2 regions of the Tumebacillus algifaecis genome follow, and region 2 is predicted to be linked to the other one. Evidence: a T-box and tRNA genes for the amino acid it is inferred to sense, from the RefSeq annotation. Region 2 holds a T-box; the other holds one or more tRNA genes.
The links. A T-box is a leader RNA that pairs with one kind of tRNA and senses whether it is charged. The one in region 2 lies ahead of hisS (histidine--tRNA ligase), so its partner is inferred to be a tRNA-His.
Positions count from the first base shown of each region.

Region 1 (8,314 bases), 1.9 Mb from region 2:
GCGGTGCTCGATCTCAACTATCAGGAGGATTCGGCTGCTGAAGTGGACATGAATATCGTGATGACTGGGGCTGGCCGTTTCGTAGAACTGCAAGGCACCGGTGAAGAAGCGACCTTCTCGATGGACGAACTGCATCAGATGCTCGACTTAGGCAAGATCGGAAACGAAAATTGGATCGCGCTGCAAAAAGAAGTTCTGGGACCGGAAATTTCGAATTTGATCGCGAAAAACGCGCTGCAAAACGCCTAGGCGCTCTATACATAGGAGAGGTATCGGAGGTCGGGAGATGGAACAGATTCAAACCAAGTTGCTGCTGGCCACGAAGAATCAAGGCAAAGTAAAAGAGATTCAGCATTTTTTTGCCGAACTTGGCTGGCATGTCGAAGCGGTGCCGCAAACGGCTCCCGATGTCACAGAGGATCAGGAGACGTTTGCAGGGAATGCGATCAAGAAGGCGGAGGAGATGGCCAGAGCGTTCCATATGCCAGCGCTGGCTGATGATTCCGGTTTGGAGGTCGATGCCCTGCAAGGACGGCCAGGCGTCTATTCGGCACGTTATGCGGGGGAGCACGCGTCCGATCAGCAAAACAATGAGAAACTGTGTGCCGAACTCGCTTCGATAAGCGATGGGGAGCGGACGGCGCGCTTCGTCTCGGCGATCGCACTGGCAAGACCGGGGCAGGAGACGCTGGTCGCTTTCGGAACGCTCGAAGGCTACATCTTGACGGAAGGGCGAGGGACGGGGGGGTTCGGTTATGACCCGCTGTTCTTGTTGCCTGAGAGGGACAAGACGTTGGCAGAGCTGACAATCGAAGAAAAGAATGGCATCTCGCATCGAGCAAAGGCTCTTACGAGCATGATCGAGATGCTGAAGATGGAAGACCGGCAGTCATGAACAGATCGTTGCGCGTTCTGATCATCTCCGACTCGCACGGTCGCACCGATCGCATCGGCCAGGTGATCCAGCGCGTACAGGAGCAGGTGGGCGGCTATGACCTGCTCCTGCACGCTGGAGATCATGCGGAAGATGTGCTAAACGGAGACTTTGATCGCGCAGTCGCCGTGAGTGGCAACTGTGATCCGGCCGGTTGCGAAGCGGAAGAGAAGAAGCTCGACCTGCTTGGCGTGCCGACGCTGCTTTTGCATGGGCATACTGTGCATGTGAAGACTTCGCCTTTGCAGCTCGGGTATAAAGCGGCCGAGCACGGGGTACAGCTTGCCGTGTTTGGGCATACGCACACGCCCGTCCTGTTTCAGGAAGGAGGCTGTGTGTTTCTCAATCCAGGCAGCTTGTCCTACCCGCGCGGCTATACAGAATGCACTTATGCGCTGTTGCTCTTGACCGAGCGGGCAGACGGGATTGATGCCGACTTTTCTTTCTACACGCTCGACGGTTTCCGCATTCCCGCCTTTGATCTGTCGCACGTCTTTTCGGGATGAGCAGACCGCTGTGCGCATATGCGTCGGCGGTCTGTATCGTTCCGCAATTTTCCTCGCGTAAGCTGTTGACTTTGCGTTTTGTTCTGTTGTATACTAACTCTCGTCGCCTTGATCGCGACCTTCTTCTTACAATCATGCGCGGGTGTAGTTCAATGGTAGAACTCCAGCCTTCCAAGCTGGTCGCGTGGGTTCGATTCCCATCACCCGCTCCATCATGTCTCAGTAGCTCAGTTGGATAGAGCAACCGCCTTCTAAGCGGTCGGTCGGGGGTTCGAATCCCTCCTGGGACGCCATCATGGCGGCCGTGGCGAAGTGGTTAACGCACCAGATTGTGGCTCTGGCATTCGGGGGTTCGATTCCCCTCGGTCGCCCCATAAAATTTCTAGAAAATAGGCACCTCCATCCTGTAGATGGGGGTGTTTTTGTGTTTGAACTTATCTCCATTTGTGATATAATGTAGTGGTTGTGTCGATCTACACTATCTACATGCGTGGACAAGCCACAGTATTACATACAAGGCAGTCTTTTCCGCATTGGTTGATTCAAGGGAGGATTCGCAGATGGCAGTAGCAATTAAGACTTGGGAAAAAATAGAGAAAAACGTAGGTGTTCTTGAATTCGAGGTTGGCGTTGAAGAAGTTAACTCCGCACTCGATAAAGCATTCCAAAAAGCAGCGAAAACGGTAGCAGTTCCGGGCTTCCGCAAAGGCAAAGTGCCGCGCCAGATCTTCGAAAACCGCTTTGGCGTTGAGGTATTATATCAAGACGCACTGGACATCCTGTTACCGGAAGCATACACGGCAGCAGTTAATGAAGCGAACATCACTCCGGTTGATCGTCCGGAGATCGATGTTGTTCAATTCGGCAAAAACGAGACCGCTGTGATCAAAGCGACCATCACCGTCAAGCCGGAAGTTGAACTGGGCGCTTATAAAGGTCTGACCGTTGAGAAGAAAGACTTTACCGTAACGGCTGAAGCGATCGATGCTGAACTTGCGAACCTGCAAGGTTCCCACGCTGAGATCGTCGTTGCAGAAGAGGGCGTTGCTGTTGAAACTGGCGATCTCGTTATCATCGACTTCAAAGGCTTTGTAAACGGCGAAGCATTTGAAGGCGGCGAAGCGGACAACTACCAGCTCGAAATCGGCTCCAACACGTTCATCCCGGGCTTTGAAGATCAAATCATCGGCATGAAAAAAGGGGAAGAAAAAGAAGTCAACGTCAACTTCCCGGAGCAATATCATGTAGCAACTCTCGCAGGCCAACCGGCTGTATTCAAGGTGACCCTGAACGAAACGAAGCGCAAGCAATTGCCGGCGCTCGATGACGAGTTTGTCAAGGACATCTCCGAGTTCAACACCCTTGACGAATTGAAGGCAGACATCGAGAATAAACTCAAAGAAAAAGCGGAGCAAGATGCGAAATTGTACGTCGAGGAAGCTGTGATCTCCCAAGCGGTTGAGAACGCAACCATCGAAATTCCGGAAGCGATGATCGACAACGAGATCGAATTCCTGATGAACGATTTCAAACAACGCCTGCAACAGCAAGGCATCCCGTTTGATGCGTATGTTCAATTCACCGGCGCTTCTACTGAGAGCCTGAAAGACGAGTTCCGCGGTCAAGCGGTCAACCGTGTTCGCACAGGTCTGGTACTGGAAGCAGTAACAGCTGCAGAAGGAATCGAAGCGACTGAGGGCGAAATCAATACAGAACTGGAAAACATCGCAGCTTCCGCAAAAATGGAAGTTGAGCGCGTGAAAAGCATTCTCGAAGCGCGTGATCCGGGTCTGTCCAACCTGCACAACGATATCAAAACTCGCAAGACGATCGCAGTCCTCGTTGAGTCTGCGAAAGTTGAGTAGTTCCCACATAACAAAGTTCCAATACGATCTGGAAGAGACAAGGCACTTGCATAAGGTGCCTTGTTTTTCCAAAATACATAATGCGAGTCAAAGATGGCAGTTGTCAGGTTGTCGCGGGCACTTAACGTAGGGGAGGGTTATGATGTTCAAATTCAATGATGACAAAGGACAACTGAAATGTTCGTTCTGCGGCAAGACACAAGACCAAGTTCGTAAACTGGTCGCAGGGCCAGGTGTTTATATTTGTGATGAGTGCATTGAGCTCTGCAACGAGATCGTGGAAGAGGAGCTCGGGGAAGAAGAAGAGTTTGAGATGAAGGACATTCCGAAGCCGGGTGAGATTCGGAATATCCTCGATCAGTACGTCATCGGTCAGGATCAGGCGAAAAAAGCGCTCGCGGTTGCTGTATATAACCACTACAAGCGGATCAATTCGCAAACGAAGAACGAAGAGGTCGAACTGTCCAAGTCGAACATTCTGCTGATCGGTCCGACCGGGAGCGGTAAAACGCTGCTCGCTCAAACGCTGGCTCGCATCCTGAACGTTCCGTTTGCGATTGCGGACGCTACCTCGCTTACCGAAGCGGGTTATGTTGGTGAAGACGTGGAAAACGTGTTGCTCCGCCTGATTCAAGCGGCCGACTACGATGTGGAAAAAGCTCAGAAGGGCATCATCTACATCGACGAGATCGACAAGATCGCTCGCAAGTCGGAGAACCCGTCGATCACTCGTGACGTCTCGGGTGAAGGTGTTCAGCAGGCATTGCTGAAAATCTTGGAAGGCACGACAGCAAGCGTACCGCCGCAAGGGGGCCGCAAGCATCCGCACCAAGAATTTATCCAGATCGACACGAAAGACATCATGTTCATCTGCGGCGGTGCGTTTGACGGCATGGAGTCGATCATCAAGCGCCGTATGGGTGAGAAGGTGATCGGTTTTGGTCAAGATGGACAGAAGAAGGATGAGCGTGAGTTCGTTCTTTCCAAACTGATGCCGGAAGATTTGCAGCGTTACGGGCTGATTCCGGAATTTGTCGGTCGTCTGCCAGTATTGACTGCGCTCGAACCGCTCGACATCGAGGCGCTGAAGCGCATTCTGACTGAGCCGAAGAACGCGATCGTCAAGCAATACAACCGTCTCTTGCAGATGGATAACGTTGACTTGGAGTTCACCGAAGAAGCACTGGAAGAGATCGCCAAAGAAGCGATCAAGCGCAAGACCGGTGCGCGGGGGTTGCGCGCGATCATCGAATCGACGATGCTCGACGTGATGTTTGAACTTCCGTCGCGTGACGATGTGGTGAAATGTGTGATCACCCAAGAAGCGATCACTGAAGGCAAGACACCGACCTTGGTCACCCAAGGCGACAAAAGCAAACAGGAAGAACCGGCCTAGGCCATTCTGATGCAAAGAACCGATTCCATCATCTGGAGTCGGTTCTTTTTCATTTGGACAAAGGTTTTACTTCGCTTTTCTGAGGACATACTAAATCCAATGCGATGGAACGTGACAGGAAGAGGGGGTAAGCAAGCGATGAGTTTCACAATGATCCTGAGTCTGGTGCAAGTGTTTTTTGCTGTCGTCATCGGACTTTATTTTTGGAATCAGTTAAAAGCTCAGCAAAACAACCGCTCCGCCATCGAGAGCGAGTCCAAAAAAGAGCTGGAGAAACTCCGGAAGATGCGGGCGATCGCACTGACCGAACCGCTCGCGGAGAAAACGCGTCCAGCCAAGTTTGAAGAGATCGTAGGCCAAGCTGATGGGATCAAAGCATTGCGCGCCGCACTTTGCGGCCCGAATCCGCAGCATGTCATCATCTACGGACCGCCTGGCGTCGGCAAGACGGCAGCTGCGCGTCTCGTGCTTTCCGAAGCGAAGAAAAACGGGGTATCGCCGTTTGGAAAAGAAGCCAAGTTTATCGAATTGGATGCTACCACCGCCCGTTTCGATGAGCGGGGCATCGCCGACCCATTGATCGGTTCTGTACATGACCCGATCTACCAAGGTGCAGGCGCGATGGGTATGGCCGGGATTCCGCAGCCCAAACCGGGCGCTGTCACCAAAGCGCACGGCGGTATGCTGTTTATCGACGAGATCGGTGAACTCCACCCGATCCAACTAAATAAGCTGTTAAAAGTACTCGAAGACCGCAAAGTGTTTCTGGAGAGCGCGTATTACTCTTCGGAAGATAACCAGATCCCAAGCCATATTCACGACATTTTCCAAAACGGCCTGCCTGCAGACTTTCGCATGATCGGTGCAACCACTCGAACGGCGGATGAAATCCCTCCTGCGATTCGCTCGCGCTGCGTGGAAATTTTTTTCCGAGCGTTAAAACCGGATGAGATCATGTCGATCGTGCAGACGGCTGCCGAAAAGATTCAGTTTGAGATTGAGGAGGGAGCGGTGCAAACGATTGCCAAATACGCCACCAATGGCCGAGAAGCGGTCAATGTGGTGCAAACATCGGCGGGCATCGCGCTTGGAGAATCGCGCAAGAGCATCCTGACTGCCGATGTCGAGTGGGTGATCAACTGTTCACAGATCTCACCGCGCCCAGAAAAGCAGGTGCCTGACCTGCCGCAGATCGGGTTTGTCAACGGTCTTGCCGTCTACGGGCCGAACATGGGGATGCTGTTGGAGATCGAGGTGACAGCAGCCAAGTCCTCCGAACGGGGAAAAGGTACGATCAACATCACTGGAGTCGTCGAGGAGGAGCAAACCAACGGCGGTGCACGCAGCACCCGTCGTAAGTCGATGGCGAAAGGATCGGTTGAAAACGTGATGACCGTCTTGCGCCGCACGATGGACGTCGATCCGCTCGACTATGACCTCCACGTCAATTTCCCAGGTGGGATTCCGGTCGACGGCCCATCAGCGGGGGTGACGATGGCGACGGCGATCTATTCGGCGATCAAAGGCATCGCCGTAGACAACCGGATAGCGATGACCGGAGAAGTGTCGATTCGCGGCTTCGTCAAACCGATCGGCGGTGTGATTGCCAAGATTGAGGCGGCCAAGCAGGCCGGGGCAACCCGCGTGGTGATTCCTAAAGACAATTGGCAAGATATTTTCAAAACGTTCGAAGGTGTCGAGATCATTCCTGTCGAGCGGATCGAGCAGGTGATCGATCTGTCTTTGGTGCTGGAAGAAGGACCGGAAAAGAGCGCCCTGTCGGCAAGCGCTCCTGCCAATATGCTCACCGTGCCTTCAGTTAACCTGTCAAACGGAATGACATAAGCGATGCAACATGCATAGCAGGGGAGATTCATAAACTCCCCGCTTTTGCATGTTTAGACAAGTGGGTCTACTTTTTAATGGTCAGGATTAGACAAACAACATGGCATACGGTACAATTGGCATACTAGCAAGAAGCAGGTTCTTTTTTCTTTTCATGTCATGGAGGTGAACACGATGGGAATCAGTACAAAGCGCACACTTCCTTTGTTGCCGCTACGCGGACTTATCGTCTACCCCACAATGGTCATGCACTTTGACGTGGGGCGCGATGTATCGGTCAAAGCTGTGGAGCGGGCGATGGTTGGCGAAAATCTGATCCTCCTCGTCTCGCAGGTTGAAACACATATTGATGACCCAGAGCCGGAAGATCTGTTCGATGTTGGCACAGTAGCGAAGGTCAAACAGATGCTCAAGTTGCCCAACGGCACGATGCGCGTCATCGTAGAAGGCTTGAACCGAGCAAAGGTTACAGGCTATGTCGAGACCGACGATTGCTATGTCGTCGAAGTGGAGGAGCTGCCGGAGCCGGCCGATAACGACCCGGAGACGGAAGCGCTGATGCGTGCAGTCCTGCATCAGTTTGAACAATATATCAAGATCTCCAAGAAGATCACCCAAGAGACGCTGGCTGCGGTTACCGATATTGACGAGCCAGGGCGATTGGGCGATGCGATTGCGTCGCACTTGACGCTCAAGATCACCGACAAACAGGAAATTCTTGAAGCGGTCGATGTGAAAGAGCGTTTGGAGCGGCTTTTGAAAATTCTCTCCGATGAGCGTGAAGTGCTGGAATTGGAGCGCAAGATCAACCAGCGCGTTCGCAAGCAGATGGAGAAAACGCAGAAGGAATATTACCTGCGCGAACAGATGAAGGCGATCCAGAAAGAACTGGGCGACAAAGAAGGCCGCGGCGGCGAAGCAGAAGAGCTGCGCGAGCTGGCAGCCAAGAAGAACTTGCCTGAAGAAGTGCGCGAGAAGGTTGAAAAAGAGATCGACCGTCTGGAAAAAATGCCGACCACGTCTGCAGAAGGCGGCGTGATCCGCACTTATATCGACTGGATTTTGGCCCTGCCCTGGACCGAGGAAGGGGAAGAAGATATCGACATCTTGCGCGCCGAAGAGATTCTCGATGAGGAGCATTACGGCCTTGAGAAGATCAAAGAGCGCATCCTCGAATACCTCGCCGTGCAAAAGCTGGTCAAAAAACTCAAAGGCCCGATCCTTTGCCTCGCCGGACCTCCCGGTGTCGGGAAAACGTCGTTGGCACGCTCGATCGCCAAAGCCTTAAATCGCAAATTTGTCCGGATGTCGCTTGGCGGCGTACGCGATGAAGCGGAAATCCGCGGCCATCGCAGAACGTATGTCGGTGCGATGCCAGGTCGTGTGATCCAAGGCATGAAAACGGCAGGCGAGAACAACCCGCTGTTCCTGCTCGACGAGATTGACAAGATGACATCCGATTTCCGTGGCGATCCGTCTTCCGCACTGTTGGAAGTGCTCGACCCGGAGCAAAACAACACGTTTAGCGATCATTACATAGAAATGCCGTACGACTTATCCAAGGTCATGTTCATCACAACGGCTAACGTGTTGCATAACATTCCCCAGCCTTTGATGGATCGGATGGAAGTGATTTCGCTATCCGGTTACACCGAAGTGGAGAAATTGCACATCGTCAAGAATCACCTGCTGCGTAAACAGTTGGAAAATCACGGACTGACTCCTGAGCAGGTGGAGATTACCGATGACACGATCTATGGAGTGATCC
Region 1 covers NZ_CP022657.1:1,769,828-1,778,141, forward strand. Annotated here, with positions in the region: gene rph (ribonuclease PH) at 1-249, shown strand, start outside; gene CIG75_RS07810 (XTP/dITP diphosphatase) at 287-895, shown strand; gene CIG75_RS07815 (YfcE family phosphodiesterase) at 892-1,440, shown strand; tRNA gene CIG75_RS07820 (tRNA-Gly) at 1,579-1,652, shown strand; tRNA gene CIG75_RS07825 (tRNA-Arg) at 1,657-1,733, shown strand; tRNA gene CIG75_RS07830 (tRNA-His) at 1,739-1,814, shown strand; gene tig (trigger factor) at 2,001-3,305, shown strand; gene clpX (ATP-dependent protease ATP-binding subunit ClpX) at 3,448-4,701, shown strand; gene lonB (ATP-dependent protease LonB) at 4,840-6,546, shown strand; gene lon (endopeptidase La) at 6,721-8,314, shown strand, end outside.
Region 1: it encodes a tRNA-His, which carries the amino acid that the T-box ahead of hisS (histidine--tRNA ligase) is inferred to sense. The anticodon was not compared.

Region 2 (8,314 bases):
GTGTTTCTTGGGAGACAGAACTTGTTGGCGTATGACAGGCCCACCTCTTGTAAAAGACGATTGGGAAGTCAAAAACTGATGACGGGTCACCCACCTGCGAGAGCAGGTTCTGAAACATGGGGCTCGACGGCATCTGCGGGGTACCTACATAGGTTAACGCCCACAAGCAAAAGCGACCTCCCAGAGCGGCAGGTCGCTTTTTTGTCGTTTTCGTAACAGCAGTTGACGGATTTGACTGCCTATTCTAAAATAATAGTATGAAATGAATGGACACTCATTCATTGAGGTGAGGACGATCGCACAAAAGAAGAACAATGAAAAGTACGAGGCGATCCTTGGCGCCGCTGTCAAAGTGATCGGCCAAGCAGGCTATCACAACGCACCAATCTCTAAGATTGCGCGGGAAGCGGGGGTCGCAGATGGCACCGTATATCTGTATTTTAAGAACAAAGAAGACATTCTCATCTCGATCCTTCGCGAGACGATCGGCACGATTGTTGATCGAATTCACGACGAATTGAATCTCGGGGGCGGAGATGCGGCCGAATCATTAAGAGGATTGATCTCCATCTATTTTGGAACCCTCGGCAGCAATCCAGATTTGGCGATGTTTACACAAGTTCATCTGCGCCAGTCGAACGCGGAGATGCGTAAGCAGATCGGTGACATCATCCGTCCGTACTACCACATCATCGACAAGATCATTCTGATGGGCATTGAATCTGGCGTTTTTCGAGAAAGTATGGATAAGAGAATTGCCCGTCGTATGATTTTCGGCACGATGGACGAGACTGTGACCGCCTGGATTCTCACTGGGGCAAAGTATGACCTGGAGTCATTGATCGATCCGGTCTACGATGTGATGGTCGGCGGACTTCGCACCTAGCAATGCATAACACTTGGATTTCAAGTCTGAAAGGAGTTCACACCGATGAATATTTTCGTGTGCCTCAAACAAACGTTTGATACTGAGGAAAAGATCGTTGTCGAGAACGGCCAAGTTAAAGAAGACGGCGTTCGTTTTGTCATGAACCCGTATGATGAATATGCGGTTGAAGAAGCAATCAAACTGCGCGACGCAAATGGCGGTTCGGTGACTGTCATCACCATCGGTCCGGAGCGTGCACAAGAAGCGCTGCGCACCGCTTTGGCGATGGGTGCTGATGAAGCGGTACACATCACCGACGAATCCCTTTTTGGCGACGAATACACCGCATCCAACGTGTTGGCGGCCTACCTGAAAGATCAAGCGTACGACATCATCCTCTGCGGCAACCAAGCGGTTGACGACGGTTCTGGCCAAGTGGCGATCCGTGTGGCAGAGCTGTTGAACATCCCGCACATCGGCACGATCACCAAACTGGAAGTGAACGGTACTGACGTTGTCGCGCACCGTGATGCGGAAGGCGACCTTGAGGTCGTCGGCGGCAAACTGCCGATCCTCGTCACCGCTCAGCAAGGTCTGAACGACCCGCGCTACCCGTCTCTGATCGGCATTCGCAAAGCGAACAAGAAGCCGCTGGCGAACCCGGGCGCAGGCGACCTGAACGTGGCTGGCGATATCGCGAAGAAGTCTGTCGTTTTGGAAACGTTCCTGCCTGCTGCCAAAACGGGCGGTCGTATTTTGGAAGGCGACAACGAATCGCGCGTCAAAGAACTGGTCGGCTTGCTGCGCACTGAAGCGAAAGTCCTGTAACTTGGGATTGTAACTTGAAAGACAGAGAGGAGCACTAAACATGAGCAGAACGATTCTCGTATTGGCAGACCTGCGCAACGGCGCAGTCCGCAACGTGACTTTTGAAATGCTGTCGGCTGCAAAGCGACTGGCGAACGGCGGCACGGTGATCGCTTCCATCATCAGCAACAACGGCAGTACCATCGATACGGCAGCACTGGCTCACTACGGCGCCGATAAAGTGCTGGTGGCAGATGACGCGCAGTTTGAAAACTACGTGCCGGATGCATATGCAGCGGTACTCGACGCGATGATCAAAGAGGTCAACCCGAATCTCGTGTTGATGTCCCATTCCGCGATCGGTCGCGACTTGGCACCGAAAGTAGCTGCACGTTTCGCGGCAGGTCAAGTTTCTGACATCATCGACGTGACCGAAGACGGTGGCAACTTGGTGTTCACCCGTCCGATCTATGCAGGTAAGGCGTTTACTAAAAACACAGTGGCTGGCGAAATCGTATTTGCAACCGTTCGCCCGAACAACCTGACTGCAGGCGAGCCTGACGTTTCTCGTTCGGCCGATAAAGAAGTGAAAGTGTGGGCGGAGCTCTCGGCCGATTCCCTGCGCACCTTCATCAAAGAAGTGGTGAAAAAATCGACCGGTGGCGTTGACCTGTCGGAGGCGAAAATCATTGTTTCCGGTGGTCGTGGCGTCAAATCGCAAGAAGGCTTCAAGCCGTTGTATGACCTGGCAGAAGTGCTCGGTGCGGCTGTCGGTGCTTCGCGCGGTGCTTGCGATGCGGACTACTGCGACTACGCGTTGCAGATCGGTCAAACCGGTAAGGTAGTAACTCCAGACCTGTATTTTGCAGTCGGCATCTCGGGTGCGATTCAGCACTTGGCAGGTATGTCGAACTCGAAAGTGATCGTAGCGATTAATAAAGACCCGGAAGCTCCGATCTTCAAAGTGGCAGACTACGGCATCGTCGGCGACCTCTTTGACATCGTGCCGATTCTGACCGAAGAATTGAAAAAAGTGTTGGCTGAGTAATCGGCTTTTCCAAAGAACTTGGTTTTCCATAAAAACACCCTCTTGGCAGTCGTGACTGTCAAGAGGGTGTTTTTAGCTTCTGCCGACTGGACCTGAAACTGCGGGAACGATAGCGCCAATAGGTCGAACACCACGAGTAACCGACGCGGTACGCGGAGTGATGATTTCAGCATCGCCAAGTAATACGACAGCGGAGGCGGTCACCGTATTGATTTTGAACTTCCCCACTTGCAGGTCGCCGTTGTTGACCACATTGAGTTTGACTTTTTTCATCGGGAACTTACACCTCTTGTGTTGGGGAGGAAGACTTCCAATTTCTCTCCCAGAATGTTGTCATCACGGACATCTTCGTCAATCTGGTCTGCATAATGTAGACGATTGTTGACTATCTCTTTGAACGTACCTTCGGTGGCGTAACTAGCAGCTCCGCGGTACCCGGCATAGGCTTCACTGTAGTCGAACGGACTTACGCCTTGCCAGACGTCGCCAATGTGCACAACGCCTGAGAAGCCGACAGCAAGCACAAACATCTCATGAACGATCGTTTGTTTGGGGCGAGAGCGTTGAAACATCGGGTTACACTCCTGTTGCGTTGCTACTATCGACGACATCTGGATCAACCGTTGAGGTGTTGTTGATTCCGTTGATCGTCACCGGGAAATCGCCGGTCAAGCCGCCGCCAGAGCCGCTGTAAGATTTAGAGGCGCTTTTAGGCGCAATAAACCCGGAGTCGCCAAAGATGAGGGTGCCGCCTGATACGCTGATGATTTTGATCGGACCACCGACCACGGATGGCATGGCACTCGCTCCTTTTACGTTGACAATTTCACTGGTAGTAAGATATGCAGTTCATGTGGAAATTGTGCAGGCACTCACCCATGTCATTTGCCACGCATAGACTGCCCATAGAAATGAATCTAGGCAGAGGTGGTGGCGTCGTGCCTGCAATTCTCGGCAGTCTAAAAGTGATCAACATCTCTTCGGGGGGAGTCTTGAGCATCGGGGATGTAGGTCTCATTTCACCAAAAACGACGGCCAAAACGTATGCCGGTTCCGGATCGTTTAATACGGGTGATTTCCCGCAAACGTATAATGTGATCTCATCGACAAATACGAACGATAACGATGTGCTAGACGAAAATATAATCGCTGCTATCTAACGGGAGGTGAAACGATGCGCGTCAACCAAACCATTCGTATTGGCTCGATTACTGTCAATACAATGACGAGCTCTTCGATCCTGCAAATTGGTTCCAGCGGCGCCATCAAGGCCCGTGCGGAGGTCATTACAGAACAGGTGACGGAGCAACAAGCTCACGAAATACTTGAGAATAAAATTCATCAGGAACTCGAACCGATCTTGAAACAAGAGGGGTTGCCGGTGGCAACAGAGAACGGGACGTCAGGGAACGGACAAAATAAGCGAAGAGATCGTACCTGATCAGCTCAGGTACGATCTCTTCGCTTATTTGCAGGTTGCCCAGTTTGGTCGGGCTGGACGCGATTGAGTCCGTATACGCGATCGAGGACATAGGCATACTGGCGGGCTGCTTCAAGATAGGCCTCGCGAGCCGCTTGGCAGGGTGGAGTCTCGCCTCTGATCGGACACTTTTCGTCGCGTTCTTTCGCCTTCTGCATGACATTCAACCATTGGGGATAGGCGGGGTCAGCGGGGCCGAAAGGAGGCGGTGAGATCACGTTGTAAAAAGGGTCATCGAAGTAGATTTGCCCTGTGATCAACGGAGTCTCTTCAAAGTGTTCCTTTCGAACGATACCAAATCCGGGCGGATTGCGGGGCGGTACGATAAAGTCGGACGGAACATGTGGTAAGAGGCGACGCTCTTCGCGGCGGCGTTTACGTCCAAGGTATTTTCTAGCCATCGACAGACCCTCCTGCTGATTGATCCTTCAGCATATGGAATTGCTAGCCAAAGGTGTGCTAAATTGTGCAGGTAAAGGCGATTTTGTTCGACAATTTCCCGGGAAATCGACGGGAAACAGAACTTCTGTCGAAAGTGAAACGGCCCTCCTGATTTGTGGAGGGCCGTGGTAAATTGTTCTTATTTTTCTTCGATGGTAACCGTTTTGATGTGCACGTCTTCTTGGGGCTTGCTGTTTTCACCGCTCGGACTCATTCCGACGGGAACGGCAGCGATCTTGTCCACGACCTCAATGCCTTCGATCACTTCTCCGAACACGGTGTAGTTGGGAATATTGTTCAGTCCCTCGGCTTGTGGGCCGCTGCCGATGAAGAACTGACTGCCGTTCGTGTTGGGGCCTGCGTTGGCCATGGCGAGAATGCCTTTTGCATAGGGCTTGGATGGCGGGAGTTCGTCTTCAAATTTATAGCCGGGGCCGCCCGCGCCGGTGCCGGTCGGGTCGCCCGATTGGATCATGAAGTCTTTGATCACACGATGGAAGGTGACACCGTCGTAATAGTGATCTTTTGCCAGAAAGATGAAGTTATTGACGGTGACGGGAGCTGCGTCATCTAACAGTTTGATCTTGATGTCACCTTTGTTTGTTTGGATGGTAGCGGTGTATTCTTTTGCTATGTCGATCTTCATTTCCGGCTTGTTGGCATACTGTTTCTGTTTGGCAGGTGTGGAGCCTTGGGGGTTATTGTTTTGGTTGGATTGTTTGACCGGCTCTTTGGCTTCGTCGGTGCCACAGCCCGATAATAGCGTTGAGATCAGAGCGGTGCTGAGCAGCGTGGTCAGCAAAATTCGTTTGTTCATGTTTTGCTCCTCCGTTTGTCAGGACGTTTTCTGACTCTATTGTATCAGGCATCCAAGGGTAGGCAAAGTGTATTGACAAAGATAGACAGGGTGCATACAATAAAATACAAATTCCATCTTGCGATACTTGCGATGAGAAGGAAAGTACAGGTCTTGTGGTCGTGCAGAGAGCCGATGGGTGGTGCGAATCGGTCGCCAGGGATGCTGGAAACACACCTTTGAGCTGTGGCCCGAACGGCTGTCAGATGGCAGCTGAGTAGACGTCACCGGAGACTTCCACCGTTATCAGCGGAAGGGGGGTTAGTTGTTTTGACTCCTGATGAGTGGTCATGTGCGGCCTGGGTTCTGATGAACTGGGTGGTGCATGGCAAGATGGGTGGTACCGCGAGCGAGCTCTCGTCCCGTTATGGGATGAGGGTTTTTTTATTTGCTCAAATCAATGGAGGAGGGTTTTGGAAGATGGAACGAATCAATCGTCCGCGTGGCACTGCCGATCTTTTGCCGCGGCAGACTACGAAATGGCAACAGCTTGAGGAAATCGCGAGGGAGGTGTGCCGTCATTTCCATGTTCGCGAAATCAGGACTCCTTTGTTTGAGCACACCGAATTGTTTATTCGTGGGGTTGGCGATGGCACTGATATTGTGGAAAAGGAGATGTACACGTTTCTTGACAAGGGCGGGCGGAGTTTGACGCTACGTCCGGAAGGAACGTCTGCTGTGGCGCGGGCGGTGTTGGAAAATAAGCTCTATGTGGAGAGCTTGCCATTGAAGTTGTATTATTTGGCACCCATGTTTCGCTATGAACGGCCAGGAACGGGACGGCTGCGGCAACATCACCAGTTTGGAATTGAGCTGGTGGGAACTGAAAGTGCTTCCGCCGATGTGGAAGTGATGGCTCTAGCGATGCGTTTTTATGAGGAGTTGGGGGCAAGCGAGTTGACGCTTGTATTGAACAGTGTGGGCTGTGCGGAGTGCCGACCACAGTATCGGCAGGAACTGTTAGAGTATCTGGAACTGCGGTTGGAAGCGATGTGTGAGGATTGTCAACGCAGAGCGGGGAAGAATCCACTGCGGATTTTGGATTGCAAGGAATCGTGTTGTCAGGCTGGATTGTTGGGGGCGCCGTCGATTCAGGAGTGTTTGTGTGAGGGGTGTCAGTCGCATTTTGGCAAGGTGGTCCAGGGGCTGGAAGCACTGGGACTGCCGTATCGAGTGGACGCGAAGCTGGTGCGCGGGTTGGATTATTATACACGGACGGTGTTCGAGGTGATGACAGCAACTGGCGCGACCGTATCGGCTGGAGGGCGCTATAACGGGCTGTATGCCGAACTTGGCGGGTTGGAGTTGGCAGCCGTTGGGTTTGGAGCCGGTTTGGAGCGGGCGCTTCTGCTGCTGGAGGAGCAGGGCATTTCGTTGGCGGAGGACGAGTACGGGGTGGATGTGTACCTGATACCGCTTGGCGAGACGGCGGAGATTGCCGTGCTGCCCGTCTTGGACGCACTGCGGCGCGCTGGACTTTCGGTGGAGCGGGATTTTAGCGGGAAAGGGCTGAAGGCTGCGCTGAAAAGGGCGGATCGGATCAAGGCGAAAGTGGCAGTGATTGCGGGTGAAGCGGAGTTGGTGGCTGGAAAGCTGATGGTGAAAGAGCTTGAGACAGGCGCTCAAGAGTTGTTGAGCCTTGATGAGTTATTGTCCCGCTTGGGTGGTTGAAGAGAGCGGAGTTCTTTCGGGGCTAGATGCGCAGAAAAGCCAGCTGCGTAAAGAAGCTGGCTTTCGAAAGCATTAGACGGTTAAGTCGGACAGATTGAGCAGGACGATGGGCTGGTCGAGTTTGGGCAGGCGCAGGATGAGTTGTGGGTAGGTGAACGCCTGAAGGTGCATCATCTCAGGATCAGGGCGGATCAACTCGACTTGGATTTCAATTTGGCCGTTCGCTTGGACGACGCTTGTTGGCTCGATCGAGTAGCCACCAGTCGGGCGTTCGCCGCCGGAGACGATGACATAGGTGGCCGCTTCACTGTGCACGACTTGAAAGCCTGGGTCGATCATCGCTCCAGCGGCGCTGTTTGCTACCTGTTGCGGGAGGTCTTCTGCGTTGTGGATCACTTCAAAGGGGACCGAGCGCTTGCGGGCCTGTAGACGCTGTTGCGTGAGGTGCAAGATCTGCACGGCCTCGTCTTGCCTCAGTTTGAGGTGCGGCTCGAAGTTGCCCGCAACGTTACCGACCATGAGTCCAAGGTGGTACATGTGAGCAACAGCCGCCTGCTGCTCGGCAGTAAGCGTTGTGATGTCTGGAAACGGCGCTTTCAAAGCGCCGGCGATCCCAGAGTTCATCGCCGGAAGCATGTTGCTCAACATCATGGCTGCTTCAAGTCGCGTGACCTCTTCGTTTGGACGATCAATCGCGTCTGGCGCAGCAAAACTGCCGATCTCTAGAACCTTTGTATGTAGCTCGTTACGGGTGACATGCTGTTTGTTCATGTAAAAACGCCTCCTTGGGGGATTGATCTGTCGAGCATTGCCTTACGCCGCATCTGCCAGATTTCCATCGCGGAGCAGAGTTCCGTTTTCTGGGGAAGAAGTTTTTCGTGTATACTCAAGGATGTGGCGACGAACGGGCATGTTGTGGATCGATTTTATCAAGGCGAAGCAAAGGGAGCAAGAGTCGAAACGAAAAGGAGGCTGTCATGATGAGTGAGGCACAAGAACCACGCTATGTCGAATACGCGCTGACTGTCGATTCGGAGCGGGCAGACGAAGTCATCGCGATTTTGCAGATGCGCGGTATTGAATATGTATGGATCGATGCGCCGTTTGAGACGTTTGTAACCGAGGACGGCTATGGCTTTCAGG
Region 2 covers NZ_CP022657.1:3,719,346-3,727,659, reverse strand. Annotated here, with positions in the region: RNA gene ssrS (6S RNA) at 1-146, shown strand, start outside; gene CIG75_RS16480 (fatty acid metabolism transcriptional regulator FadR) at 287-886, shown strand; gene CIG75_RS16475 (electron transfer flavoprotein subunit beta/FixA family protein) at 932-1,696, shown strand; gene CIG75_RS16470 (electron transfer flavoprotein subunit alpha/FixB family protein) at 1,737-2,723, shown strand; gene CIG75_RS16465 (hypothetical protein) at 2,796-2,996, opposite strand; gene CIG75_RS16460 (hypothetical protein) at 2,993-3,295, opposite strand; gene CIG75_RS16455 (spore germination protein) at 3,300-3,521, opposite strand; gene CIG75_RS16450 (spore germination protein) at 3,662-3,883, shown strand; gene CIG75_RS16445 (spore germination protein GerPB) at 3,898-4,164, shown strand; gene CIG75_RS16440 (hypothetical protein) at 4,170-4,604, opposite strand; gene CIG75_RS16435 (peptidylprolyl isomerase) at 4,784-5,461, opposite strand; T-box leader at 5,585-5,868, shown strand; gene hisS (histidine--tRNA ligase) at 5,921-7,171, shown strand; gene CIG75_RS16425 (protease complex subunit PrcB family protein) at 7,244-7,942, opposite strand; gene CIG75_RS16420 (50S ribosomal protein L11 methyltransferase) at 8,149-8,314, shown strand, end outside.